One region of the Rouxiella badensis genome, then DNA from elsewhere that is predicted to be linked to it. Evidence: predicted binding sites of a transcription regulator. Region 1 holds the regulator's gene; each other region holds the start of a gene.
The links. Region 1 encodes Fur, which represses iron uptake genes when iron is present. Its sites were predicted from a motif close to ATAATAATGAGAACNACTATCAA; they were not measured.
Positions count from the first base shown of each region.

Region 2: the regulator Fur is predicted to act here: its motif matches at 1,781-1,803, upstream of O1V65_RS02520 (TonB-dependent siderophore receptor).
Region 3: the regulator Fur is predicted to act here: its motif matches at 1,858-1,880, upstream of exbB (tol-pal system-associated acyl-CoA thioesterase).
Region 4: the regulator Fur is predicted to act here: its motif matches at 1,564-1,586, upstream of O1V65_RS03335 (TonB-dependent siderophore receptor).

Region 1 is NZ_CP114062.1:2,884,315-2,887,528, forward strand. It holds gene ybfE (LexA regulated protein) at 1-168, shown strand, start outside; gene fldA (flavodoxin FldA) at 511-1,038, shown strand; gene fur (ferric iron uptake transcriptional regulator) at 1,280-1,726, shown strand; gene glnS (glutamine--tRNA ligase) at 1,877-3,214, opposite strand, start outside.
Region 2 is NZ_CP114062.1:499,975-503,188, reverse strand. It holds gene O1V65_RS02530 (GNAT family N-acetyltransferase) at 1-325, shown strand, start outside; gene O1V65_RS02525 (MFS transporter) at 417-1,652, shown strand; gene O1V65_RS02520 (TonB-dependent siderophore receptor) at 1,895-3,214, shown strand, end outside.
Region 3 is NZ_CP114062.1:4,648,704-4,651,917, reverse strand. It holds gene alkB (DNA oxidative demethylase AlkB) at 1-189, opposite strand, end outside; gene exbD (TonB system transport protein ExbD) at 305-736, opposite strand; gene exbB (tol-pal system-associated acyl-CoA thioesterase) at 744-1,721, opposite strand; gene metC (cystathionine beta-lyase) at 2,028-3,214, shown strand, end outside.
Region 4 is NZ_CP114062.1:684,071-687,284, forward strand. It holds gene O1V65_RS03335 (TonB-dependent siderophore receptor) at 1-1,515, opposite strand, end outside; gene O1V65_RS03340 (class I SAM-dependent methyltransferase) at 1,859-2,608, opposite strand; gene O1V65_RS03345 (LysR family transcriptional regulator) at 2,701-3,214, opposite strand, start outside.

The sequences.
Region 1 (3,214 bases):
CGTAATCAGCTTCGCCGTGACAAAAACAACGGTTTACGTCGCGTAGAGCTGAAGATCAATGCTGAAGCTGTGGATGCGCTAAACAAGTTGGCGGAACAACAAAATATCAGTCGTAGCGAGCTGATTGAACAGATGCTGCTGTCACATCTGAACGGTCAGGATAGCTAGTCATCGTATTCTGATGCGGGCGGGTAACTCTTTCGGTTACCCGCCGTTAGCGTTTCATCTTGTAAACTTCCGCAACAGAGCACACAAAGGCGATAACGCTTGCCTGAATTGCCCGATAAACTATTCACATCAAAAATACGGGTATGCATCCTAAACAGGTCCGCATTAACATTGGCGTCACTAAATCCGTGCTTCAACGGGGTATTCACGCAGCCTGATGCGGATGAGAATATGTTCTCTCTCCGCCGAGTTTGTTATCATCCTGCATAAATTGACTCGCACGCCGCGGACGAAAAAGCAGACTCTCTGAGTCTATTAAAGAACAAGAGGTTAGATAAGCTTATGGCAGTAGTAGGTATCTTCTTTGGTTCCGACACCGGAAACACCGAAAACATCGCAAAAATGATCCAGAAGCAGTTGGGTAAAGATGTTGCTGACGTTCAGGACATCGCCAAAAGCAGCAAAGAAGATCTGGAAAAATACGATATTCTGCTGATCGGTATCCCGACCTGGTATTACGGTGAAGCACAGTGTGACTGGGACGATTTTTTCCCAACGCTGGAAGAGATAGATTTTGAAGGCAAGCTGGTTGCGCTGTTCGGCTGCGGCGACCAGGAAGACTACGCAGAGTACTTCTGTGACGCAATGGGCACCGTACGCGATATTATTGAACCACGCGGCGCCGTGATTGTCGGACATTGGTCTACCGAAGGTTACCACTACGAAGCGTCTAAAGGCATGGCGGACGACAAGCATTTCATCGGTTTGGCTATCGACGAAGACCGTCAACCAGAGCTGACCAACGAACGTGTTGACGCCTGGGTTAAACAAATTAGTGAAGAGTTGAGCCTCGCTGAGATTATCGGTTAATCCCACACAAAGGCTAAGGCCCTGAATCATTAGGGTTAAACCTGAAAGGGCCAAACTATCACTGAAATTAACAATTTAACTCGCACAAAATTGTAACTTTCAGCTGTATCAAGGTACACTTACTGTATCTGGTTTTATTATTCCTGCCTTTTTGAGAAACAACATTCAGGCAGGAACGATTTTTGTGAACAGCCCACCGTTTTCATTAACGTGATTAGCATAGTGACAGGACTAAATCCGCATGACTGACAACAACACCGCACTGAAGAAAGCCGGCTTAAAGGTCACGCTTCCACGCTTGAAAATCCTGGAAGTGTTGCAAGCCCCGGCAGGTCATCACGTCAGTGCGGAAGATTTGTACAAAGAACTGATTGATATGGGCGAAGAAATTGGTCTTGCCACGGTTTACCGTGTCCTGAACCAGTTTGACGACGCCGGCATTGTTACCCGCCACAACTTTGAAGGCGGCAAGTCTGTATTTGAACTGACTCAGCAGCATCACCATGACCACTTGATCTGCCTCGACTGCGGTCGTGTGATCGAATTCCGCGACGAATACATCGAAGCGCGTCAGCGTGAAATTGCAAAAACCCACGGCATCAAATTAACCAACCACAGCCTCTATCTTTACGGCCACTGCGAAGCAGGCAACTGTATTGAAGACGAAACGCTGCACGGTAAAGGCTAATACCTTGCCCAAGTTCTGTCTCTCAGGGATAAGAGCAGAGCTGGAAATAAAATGACCGCTGAAAAGCGGTTTTTTTATGCCTGCGGTTTAAGATTCAGGCATAAAAAAACGCAGCCAATGGCTGCGTTTTCAATTAAGTCAGCGCATCAATTATGCGACTGGCTTACTTTCCCAGTTGTCGCGCAGCCCCACGGTGCGGTTAAACACCAGGTGCTCGGCGGTAGAGTAAGTGCTGTCGGCGCAGAAGTAACCTTCACGCTCAAACTGCAGGCTCACACCAACCTCTGCATTCGCCAGGCTCGGCTCAACAAAACCGTTGGCGATGACCAGAGACTCTGGGTTGATGGTGGTCAGGAAGTCTTCCGCCTGACCCGGGTTCGCTACGCTGAACAGACGGTCATACAGGCGGAACTCAGCAGGCTTGCCTTCTGAAGCAGAAACCCAGTGGATCACACCTTTAACCTTGCGGCCATCGGCAGGATCTTTACTCAGGGTATCCACGTCATAGCGACAGAAAATCGTCGTGATATTGCCTTCGGCGTCTTTCTCGATGCGTTCTGCTTTAATCACGTAGGCATTGCGCAGGCGGACTTCTTTTCCCAGCACCAGACGCTTGTACTGCTTATTGGCCTCTTCGCGGAAGTCAGCCTGATCGATGTAAATTTCAGCGGTAAACGGCACGTCACGTGAGCCCATTTCTGGCTTGCTCGGGTGATTAGGCATTTGAACCCACTGAACCGCATCGCCGGCAAAGTTCTCGATGATCACTTTAACCGGGTTAATGACGGCCATTGCACGCGGTGCATTCTCGTTGAGGTCATCACGGATACAGGATTCCAGCGCCGCCATTTCGACGTTGTTGTCCTGCTTGGTCACGCCGATACGACGGCAGAATTCGCGAATAGACTTGGCGGTATAGCCACGGCGACGCAGACCGGAAACCGTTGGCATACGCGGGTCGTCCCAGCCTTCAACAATCTTCTCGGTCACCAGCAGGCTCAGCTTGCGCTTGGACATGATGGCGTATTCGAGGTTCAGGCGAGAGAACTCGTACTGACGCGGATGGCAAGGAATGGTGATGTTATCCAATACCCAGTCGTACAGACGGCGGTTGTCCTGGAACTCCAGCGTACACAGTGAGTGGGTGATCCCTTCCAGCGCATCGGAAATGCAGTGGGTGAAATCGTACATTGGGTAGATGCACCACTTGTTGCCAGTCTGGTGATGGTCTGCAAACTTGATGCGGTACAGTACCGGGTCACGCATCACGAAGAACGGTGACGCCATGTCAATCTTGGCGCGCAGGCACGCGGTGCCCTCGGCGAACTCGCCGTTACGCATTTTAGCAAACAGCGCGAGGTTCTCCTCGACGGTACGGTCGCGGAACGGGCTGTTTTTACCTGGTGCAGTCAGGTTACCGCGGTATTCGCGGATCTGCTCTGGCGAAAGCTCATCGACATAGGCCAGGCCTTTCTGAATAAGCTCGAC
Region 2 (3,214 bases), 2.4 Mb from region 1:
GGAAAATCTGAAGATTCTGTCAATCTTTACCGATGTCTTCGACTGTATTTTCCGCTTTATTAGCGCCATTTTGCACCAGTCTGACACGCTGCCTGAAGAGAAGTTCTGGCAGGCGGTAGCGAACTGCGTGAAGGAATATCAGCACGCGCATCCGCAGTTCGCCAGCAAGTTTGCCCGTTACGATCTGTTCGCGCCGGAGTTCACCCGCTCCTGCCTGAACCGTCTGCAGTTGGCGAATAACCAGCAGATGATTAACCTGTCCGATCCGGCGGAAAACCTGAAGTTTGCCGGAACGCTGGTTAACCCGATTGCCCGCTGGCGATAACCGGCCCCGCTGTCCGGCATAAAAATGGGCACCTTGGCGCGGTCGCTTCGGCGACCGCGTTTTTATCATTTAATAAGAGGAAGGATCTCTGATGGCCCTTTTTGTACCCGCGTCGCGCCTGACTCGCAGACACCTGATTTTCCCGCTGTCGCTGGTGCTGTTCGAGTTTGCCACCTATATCGCGCACGACATGATTCAGCCCGGCATGCTGCTGGTTACCCACGAGTTTCACGTTGGACCAGAATGGGTTTCAGCGTCACTGACGGCCTATCTGATTGGCGGTATCATGCTGCAATGGCTGCTCGGTCCGCTTTCTGACAAGCTAGGACGCCGTCCGGTCATGCTCTCGGGCGTCGCATTTTTCATGCTGACCTGCATGGCGACACACTGGGTGCAAAGCATTGAGCAGTTCGTTGCGCTGCGCTTTCTACAGGGGATAAGCCTGTGCTTTATCGGCGCGGTGGGTTATGCCGCGATTCAGGAAGCCTTTGACGAATCGCTCAGCGTGAAGATTATGTCACTGATGGCCAATGTGGCGCTGCTGGCTCCGCTTGCAGGGCCATTGGCCGGTGCCGCCTTTCTCTCTTTCAGCGACTGGCGCACCATGTTCTGGGTCTTTGGCGGCATCACGGCCGTGGCGCTGGTTGGTCTGTGGCGGTCGATGCCCGAAACCTCGGGTGACCGTTCGACTTCGCTGTCTATCCCCTCGCTCGCCAAAGGTTACTACGCCCTTTTAAAAGACCGTCAGGTGATGAGCGGCTCGCTGGCTATTGGTTTGGCGACCGTTCCCTGTCTCGCCTGGGTGGCCCTGTCACCGGTTATTCTCATTCACGACGAAGGGCTTAGCAGGATGGATTATGCGCTTTTACAGTTGCCGGTATTCATCGCCATGATAGCCGGTAACCTGACGCTGGGCCGTCTTGCGACCCGTCTGCCTATCGAGCAACCGCTGCGGCTCGGTGCCTGGCCTATCCTCATCGGCCTGTTTATTGCGGCAATCAGCAGCGCCATCAACGCCCACAGCTACCTGTGGCTCACCGCCGGACTGAGCGTTTACGGCTTTGGTACCGGGCTGATCAACGCCGGACTTTACCGCCTGACGCTCTTTTCCAGCCGTGTGGGAAAAGGCCGCGTGGCAGCGATGCTGGGGATGGTCACTATCGTGGTATTTGCGTTGGGAATAGAGGCCGCCAAAGCCGCGTACTTTAGCGGTGGCAGCCTGCGCTTCAGCCTGATTAATCTTCTCTGCGGGGTGCTGTGGTTCTGTCTGGTCCGCGCCTTTTTAAGCGAAAATAAACGCCGTAGCACGCTTGCCGTTCAAGAGTAATCTTTCATAAAACTCTCCAAAGCGCCTGATACAGGCTATCGGGCGCTTCCTGGTCATCAGCCGTTTAATAGTTAAAAACCATTAATTAAAAAGATAAGTAAAATCAACAGTTGAAATGCTTAATAGAAAAGCTAATAATTCTCATTAAGATTACTCTTATCTTTATATCACCGCATCGCATTCCTTTGTGCCCTATATAGGCGAGCGGCAACAATTAATCTAATTTTCTAAGGGAATTGATAATGAGAATGCCTTTTAGCTTAAAGCGTTCTGTTCTGCTTTGTTCTGTCGCACTTTCTTTACCAGGTATGACGTACGCCGCGGATACAATGGTTGTTACCGCTCAGCCCGTCGATACGGCGACCTCGCCAACTATCGGCTATACGGCAACAACCTCAAAAGGGGCCACTAAAACCGACCGTCCTCTCGTGACCACCGCACAGTCAATTTCCGTCGTGACGCGTCAGCAAATTGAAGACCAGGGTGCGATGGACGTTAACCAGGCGTTGAACTACACCGCCGGAGCCTTCACCAACTTCGCGGGTGCGGCAACGCGTTACGATACCGTCGCCCTGCGCGGCTTCCACGGCGGCGACGTAGACAATATCTTCCTCGACGGCCTGCGTCTGATGACCGATGCGGGCAGCTACAACGCACTCCAGGTCGATCCGTGGTTCCTTGAGCGTATCGACGTCATCAAAGGTCCATCCTCCGCACCTTACGGCCAGTCCGTGCCGGGCGGATTGGTGATGGAAACCTCCAAGCGTCCGCAGTTTACCCAGGAAGGCCATTTCCGCCTCTCTTCCGGTAATAACAGCACCAGCGGCGCCGCATTTGATTACACCAATGCGATTAACGATCAGTGGGCGTTCCGCCTGACCGGTATGACCCACGACAGCAAGACTCAGTACGACCACACTCGCGAAGAGCGATACGCTATCTCCCCTTCCCTGCTGTGGCAGCCTGATGAAGACACTTCCCTGTTGTTCCGTGCCTATCTGCAGAAAGACCCGTCCGGCGGCTACCACAGCTCCGTGCCGGGCGAAGGCAGCGTAACCGAACACAACGGTCGTACATTGAGCAGTGGTTTTTATGACGGTGACAGCGCGCTGGATCAGTTCAAGCGCAGAGAACAGATGTACAGCGTTGAGTTCTCTCACCGCTTCAACGACACCTGGGCATTCCGCTCCAACGCTAACTATTCACACTCTGACGTCGACCTCGACCAGGTTTATCAGATTGGTTGGGATACCTCGAACCCAGACCTGTTGAACCGCTATTATTCCGGCTCACGTTCTTCACTGAACGCCTATGCCATCGACAACCAGCTGGAAGCAGACTTTGCCACAGGTGAAGTCAGCCACACCGTCATACTCGGCGCTGAATATCACCAGTACAGAAACAGCCTGAGCGATGCCAGCGGCTCCGCCAGCCAGCTGAATGTCGTGACCGGCCAAGCCGTGGGGACTAATCCGTCTTACACCTTCTATAATTCACGACGCAGCTACAGCCAGACCGGCGTTTATCTACAGGATGAGATGCTGTGGAAAAAATGGCACCTC
Region 3 (3,214 bases), 1.8 Mb from region 1:
GACCGACATCGCATAGCCACCGGGGGTAGCACGATACTGAAACGGCACCTGAATGGCGATATTCTCAATCGCCTTGAGCAGCTCGCGGTCATCGGCCAGCGCCGCACCACGCAGCACGACTGCGCCTGGGCACAGGTCTTCACGCCAGCTTGGGTGGAAATCCGGGTGATCGAAGAGATCCAGATTCATGCGTCCTCCTTCCAGCTTAATCAGTCTCAAGTATAACAGCCCCGCGCGCGGGCAATAAAAAAGCCCGGGACATTATCCTGTCCCGGGCCTCGATACTCAGCGTAGCGTGCGCGAGTTAACCTGTTGCCGCACCGTTTTTCTCTTCACCGACTAATCCAACCTTCAGGTATCCGGCGGTTCGCAGGTTATCCATCACGCTCATGATGGTCGCGTAATCGACAGACTTGTCGGCGCGGAAGAAGATGGTCGTCTGCTTGTCACCCTGTGTGCGCTGGTCGAGCAACGCCTTGAGGCTGCCAGGCTGAACAGGACTGTCACCGAGGAACATCTGGTTGTCGGCTTTGACCGTCAGGAAGACAGGCTTCGGCGGTCTCGGCTGCGACTGCGCGGTAGATGCGGGCAGATTGACCCGCACATCTACCGTTGCCAAGGGTGCTGCAACCATAAAGATGATCAGCAGAACCAGCATAACGTCGATAAACGGCGTGACGTTAATGTCATGCATTTCGCCGCTTTCATCGAGGTCGTCGTTCAAACGAATGGCCATGATTGACTTACCCTACGCGTAACTGATGACCCGCCTGAGCGCGCGGTGCCTCTTCTGCACTTGCCGCGAGGTCCAAATCACGGCCCTGCAGCAGCAGAATCTGGGCCGCCACGTCGCCAACCTGATGACGATATGACGCGATGGTACGGGCGAAAATGTTGTAGATAACCACCGCCGGAATGGCGGCAATCAGGCCCACGGCTGTGGCCAGCAGTGCTTCTGCAATACCCGGTGCGACTACGGCCAGGTTAGTGGTCTGTGTCTGAGCAATCCCGATGAAGCTGTTCATAATGCCCCACACGGTGCCGAACAGGCCGACGAACGGAGAGATTGCCCCGATAGTCGCCAGAATACCGTTACCACGCCCCATGTGACGGCCCGCGGCGCTCACGCGACGCTCAAGGCGGAAACCGGTGCGTTCTTTAATGCCGCCGTTGTCAGTAGAACCGGCAGACAGCTGTAGTTCGTTTTCAGCGTCGCGCAGCATCTGGCTGCTTACGCTATTGGCCGAGAAGCCTTCTGACTGTTCCAGCGCTTCCTTCAGCGAGCGTACCGGCAGCAGTGCCGCCAGTTCACGACGCAGGCGACGTTTACCTGAGAACACTTCAGCGCCCTTGCTGAAAAGCAGGGTCCAGGTTACGACCGAGGCCAGCAGCAGGCCAATCATCACGATTTTCACCACGATATCAGCATGCTGATACATGCCTAATACGGAGAGGTCTTTTGGGATCGCGGGGACTTGCGGGTCTTGAGCAGGCGTTGCGCTAATATCGATACCGTTAGTGCTTTGCAGCAAAGGTGCCGCGCTACCATCGGTTGAGGTGGCCGCAGGGGCTGCCGATGCCGAGGTCGTCGTGGAAGGGGTAACCGCATTGGCCGCGTTCGAAGAAGGCGTCGCCCAGGCGCTACCGGTTAATCCTGCCATCAGCACCAGTGAGGTCAATACAGTACCGATTTTTGCTGTACCGCTTTTACGCGTACTCATCATCTGTTTTACATCCGTCAAAAATGACACCGCTTTGTTCATCTTAATGCGACACGTTTGCACGCAGCGCCTCCAGCCGTGATCAAAGGATTGAATAATTTACTCGCGGCAAATGATAACAAATTAAAAGCCATAATTGATAGTGGTTATCATTATTATTTACATTCCGCAGTAGCCTGAAAAGTAAACACTCTTACTCATATGAAAAATCTTCACACATCGCGCCAAACCCATGACCCTGCGCGGAGGCCATGCTAACGTAATAAAAATGCCAGATGGCAGGGTTAACAAGGTGAAATTTTTCTTATGACGTCCAGGAAGATTGAAACTGCGCTGGTGAGTGCAGGAAGAGATAAAAAATTTACCCAGGGTTCGGTTAATGCAGTTATCCAGCGCGCGTCTTCGCTGATGTTTGAGTCCGTTGCGCAGAAAAAGTTCGCGACCGCGAATCGGGCCAACGGCGAGCTGTTTTATGGACGTCGCGGAACGCTGACCCACTTCTCCTTCCAGGAGGCGATGGTCGAACTTGAAGGCGGTGCGGGCTGCGTGCTTTATCCGTGTGGCGCAGCGGCGGTCAGCAACGCGATTCTGTCGTTCGTGAACACCGGCGATCACCTCCTGATGGCCAGCTCGTCCTATGAACCGACGCAGGACTTCTGCTCGAAAGTGCTGACCCGGCTGGGCGTTAGCACGACCTATTATCCGGCCTCGATTGGCGCAGACATTGCCAGCATGGTCCAGCCCAACACTCGCGTGCTATTCCTCGAATCACCGGGCTCTATCACTATGGAAGTGCCTGATATCCCAACGATCGTCAAGGCCGTACGCGACGTATCTCCTGAGGTTATCGTGATGATCGACAACACCTGGGCGGCGGGCATTCTGTTCAAGGCGCTTGAATTTGATATCGATATCTCGATTCAGGCGGGCACAAAGTACATCGTCGGCCATTCGGACGCGATGATTGGGACCGCCGTTGCCAACGAACGTTGCTGGGAACAGCTGCGCGAGCAGTCCTATCTGATGGGGCAAATGGTCGATGCCGACAGCGCCTACGTCGCCAGCCGTGGCCTGCGTACCATGGGCGTTCGTCTCAAGCAGCACGCGGAAAGCAGCCTGCGCATCGCCGAATGGCTCCAGACCCGACCTGAGGTAGCACGCGTCAATCACCCTGCTCTGCCAGGCAGTAAAGGGCATGAATTCTGGAAACGTGATTTCACCGGCAGCTGCGGGTTGTTCTCCTTTATTCTGTCCAAACGCCTGACCGACGACCAGCTTGCCCACTATCTCGACCACTTCGAGCACTTCGGTATGGCCTATTCGTGGGGCGGATTTGAATCGCTGGTGCTGGCTAATCAACCGGAAGAGATCCAGGCCATTCGCCCAGGTGAAGAGGTTGATTTCACGGGGACACTGGTTCGCGTGCATATCGGGCTGGAGCACTGCGACGACCTGATTGCCGATTTAGAAGCGGCCTTCGCGCGCATTGCCTG
Region 4 (3,214 bases), 2.2 Mb from region 1:
GCCGCTGCTGTATAGCAGGTAGTTAGGGTTGGTCTGATAGAGGTTTGGCGCTTTCCATGCGCGGGCAATCCCCATCTTCAGGGTGAAATTATCACCCAGCTCCTGCGAAAGATTCAGTGAAGGGCTGACGTTGCTGCCGGTGTAAGTCTGGTGGTTAAAACGTATTCCCGGAGTCAAACGGGTCGAGTCGGTCAGGTCGATATTGTCCTCGGTGTAAATGCCGTAGATATCCGCCGAGCTGTAGTTGCTGCGACCGGTACTTGAGACACCGTTTACCGTGGAGGTGGTGGTCACCGTATTAGAGGTTGGGTCGGCCATGGTCTGATGGTTCATTTCCGCGCCGAAGGTCAGGGTCTGGGGGACCGCAAGGTCGAACGGGAGATTTACCTCCGAATGCAGATTGGTATCGTTCAACGTGATGGTCGAGAAGCCCGGATTAGTGGTGCTAAAGAGCCCCTCAAGGCCGCCTGACAGGCCTTCATTCAGACGAGTATTACGCGTTTTTTCAAACTGGATGTAGTTATTGGTGGTGATGCCGTTGTCCCAGGCCCCGGTGTATTTCAGCGACAGCGACTGGCGATAGATAATGTTGGTTTCTTTACCATAGTTGGCTCTTACCAGCGCACTGCTGTTGGTGTTCTGCGTGTCCCCGGCGTACAAATTTCCCTGACGACTGAACCCGGCAGACAGTTCCAGCGCCTGCATCGGGGCGAAATCCCAGCGTAATACGCCATTGATATTCTTGTTAATGACCCCTTCGCGACCGGCCGGAACCTGGCCCGCATATTTACCGGTACGTTCTGCGGCGTGCCCGGCGTTGATGTTTTGCCCATCGGCCTGAGTCTTGCTCCAGTTGCCGTAGAGGCGCAGGCTCAGATGGTCTGCCAGCGCACCGCTCAGACTGGCGTTATAGCGTTTGGTGGCGCCTTCCTCTTTGTGTTCCGGCACGTTGTAATAGGTATTGAAGTTGCCGTGCCACGCAGGTTGCGCCTGTTTGGTGATGATATTCACCACGCCGCCCATCGCACCATTGCCGTACAGCGCGGCTGCCGGACCGCGAATGACCTCGATGCGGTCGATCATTTCAGGCGGCACCCAGTTACTGTCGCCACGGGTATCACGGTCGCCGCGCCAGCCATAGCGCACCGAGTTTTTGCTGCTCACCGGCATACCGTCCACCAGAATTAAGGTATTCTCCGGCCCCATACCGCGAATATCTATCTGACGGTTGTTACCGCGTTGACCACTGCTGGAGTTGCCGGTGAGATTCACTCCCGGCATGGTACGAATGATTTCTGAAACGTCGCGCTGGATAGGGTGCTTTTTTATCGCTTCGCTGTCGATGATTGACACGCCCGGCGCTTGCAGCGTTTGCTCTCGGGCGGTAACCACTATGGTATCTTCATGATTGTTTTTCTCTTCGTCTTTGACTCCGTCCGCTTGCGCCAAAGGTACGACCAGACTTCCCGCGATGAGCGAACTCAACAACGAATATTTATAGGTATCTTTCCTCATGATATGAAACACCTGCCCTGTGTTAAAAAAACGTAAATAAGAAACTAAACTATAATGAGAATGATTATTGATTACAATTAGGAATTTTCTTGCACCCAGACTGTGGGGCAAATAACAGGGATTCCTGGGGGTAAATATTCTTTTTCCGAAGGGAGGGATACGCCAATAATTCCGCTTAATTGCCGGGGGTACTTATTAGTGGATTAATTATTTAGAAATAGGGGTAATTATGGATCTTTTGGAGAACAACAGGCAGATCCTCAAAGAGTCATTAGGACGAATGTTATTACGCGAACCGGCCGCCTATAAAGGGCGGCCGTACTCTAAAAGCGGGTTTTTGGGTTTATCGGCGTGCTTCGATTAAGTGCCGGGTAGAATGTGCAATAAAAGGAATACCGTCACGCATCTGTTGATCCATCTTTAATAATTTTTGACGATATTTTTCTACTGAAAAATCGGGAACCCACCATACACATTTTCTCAGTATCCAGATTATTGCGCCAATATCGAAAAATTCCATTCGACCCTGCGCTAAGCGCAAATCCACAATTTCTAATCCTGCCGCCTCTGCCTCTTTAGCCTCTTTTTCAGGATTACGCAGCGTTCTCTCGTAGGGTAAAGGGCCTAAAAAGTACTCAATGAGTTCAAAGGCAGAGGCTGCGCCCACATGTTGCGCAAAATAGCGGCCTCCTGGCTGAAGAACACGGTGAATTTCCGACCAGTTCGGCGCGACGGGGTGGCGAGAGGTTATTAACTCAAAGGAAGCATCAGCAAAAGGAAGTGTGTTGATGCCCGCTGAGTCGATGATTTGCACCCCACGCGCGGACAAAAGCTCACGGGCCTTCTTTATATTTGGCGGCCACGCTTCCGTGGCAAACATTTTTGAGGGGAATACTGGAGCCTCGTTTAGCACCTCACCGCCACCGGTATCGAGGTCTAAGGCAGAGTTTACGCTGCTCAGGCGTTGACCCAGTAACTTAGCGTATCCCCACAGTGGTCTTTCTTCCGTCGCTCTTCCTGCCAGCCAGCCAAACCCCCAACCCTCTACGTCAGCCTCTTGGGCTTCTTTTACAAGGTCATCAAACGGTTTCATTTATTTGCCATATAAAAGTGAATGTTGCTTCAAATTGTTACACAGGTCGTAATCAATCGCCATGCTCAGGCGTCTCCCACACCTGGTCCGCTTCATAATCGCAGTGCATCCACCACCAATGAGAATGCGGGAGACTGCTGTTTACGGCTTGGATAATAAAGGTAGTAACCAGGAAATGGCCTGCACCAGGGTTCAAGCACGCGGACCAGACGACCCTCTTCAATCAGGGTTCCAAACTCCTCTTCGGGTAAAAAAGCAATGCCGAGTCCGGCAAGCGCCGCATCTATCACGTGGGAGGATGTGTTGAAAATGAGCTGTCCGTTGACGCGTACGTTAAAACTCCCTTCATCCCGTTCAAAATCCCAGGCATACAACCCGCCAGAGCTAATCAAACGCTGGTTTATACAAGGCTGCTGCGTCAATTCATAAGGGGTTTTGGGAACAGGATAGCGTAAAAAATAGTCTGGAGAGGCGACCGCAGCCATACGCAGCTTGGGACCAATGGGTATCGCTATCATGTCCTTATCGATAGTGTCACCCAGTCGAACGCCCGCATCAAAACGGTCTGCAACGATGTCGCGGAAACCATGGTTCGCGTCGAACTCG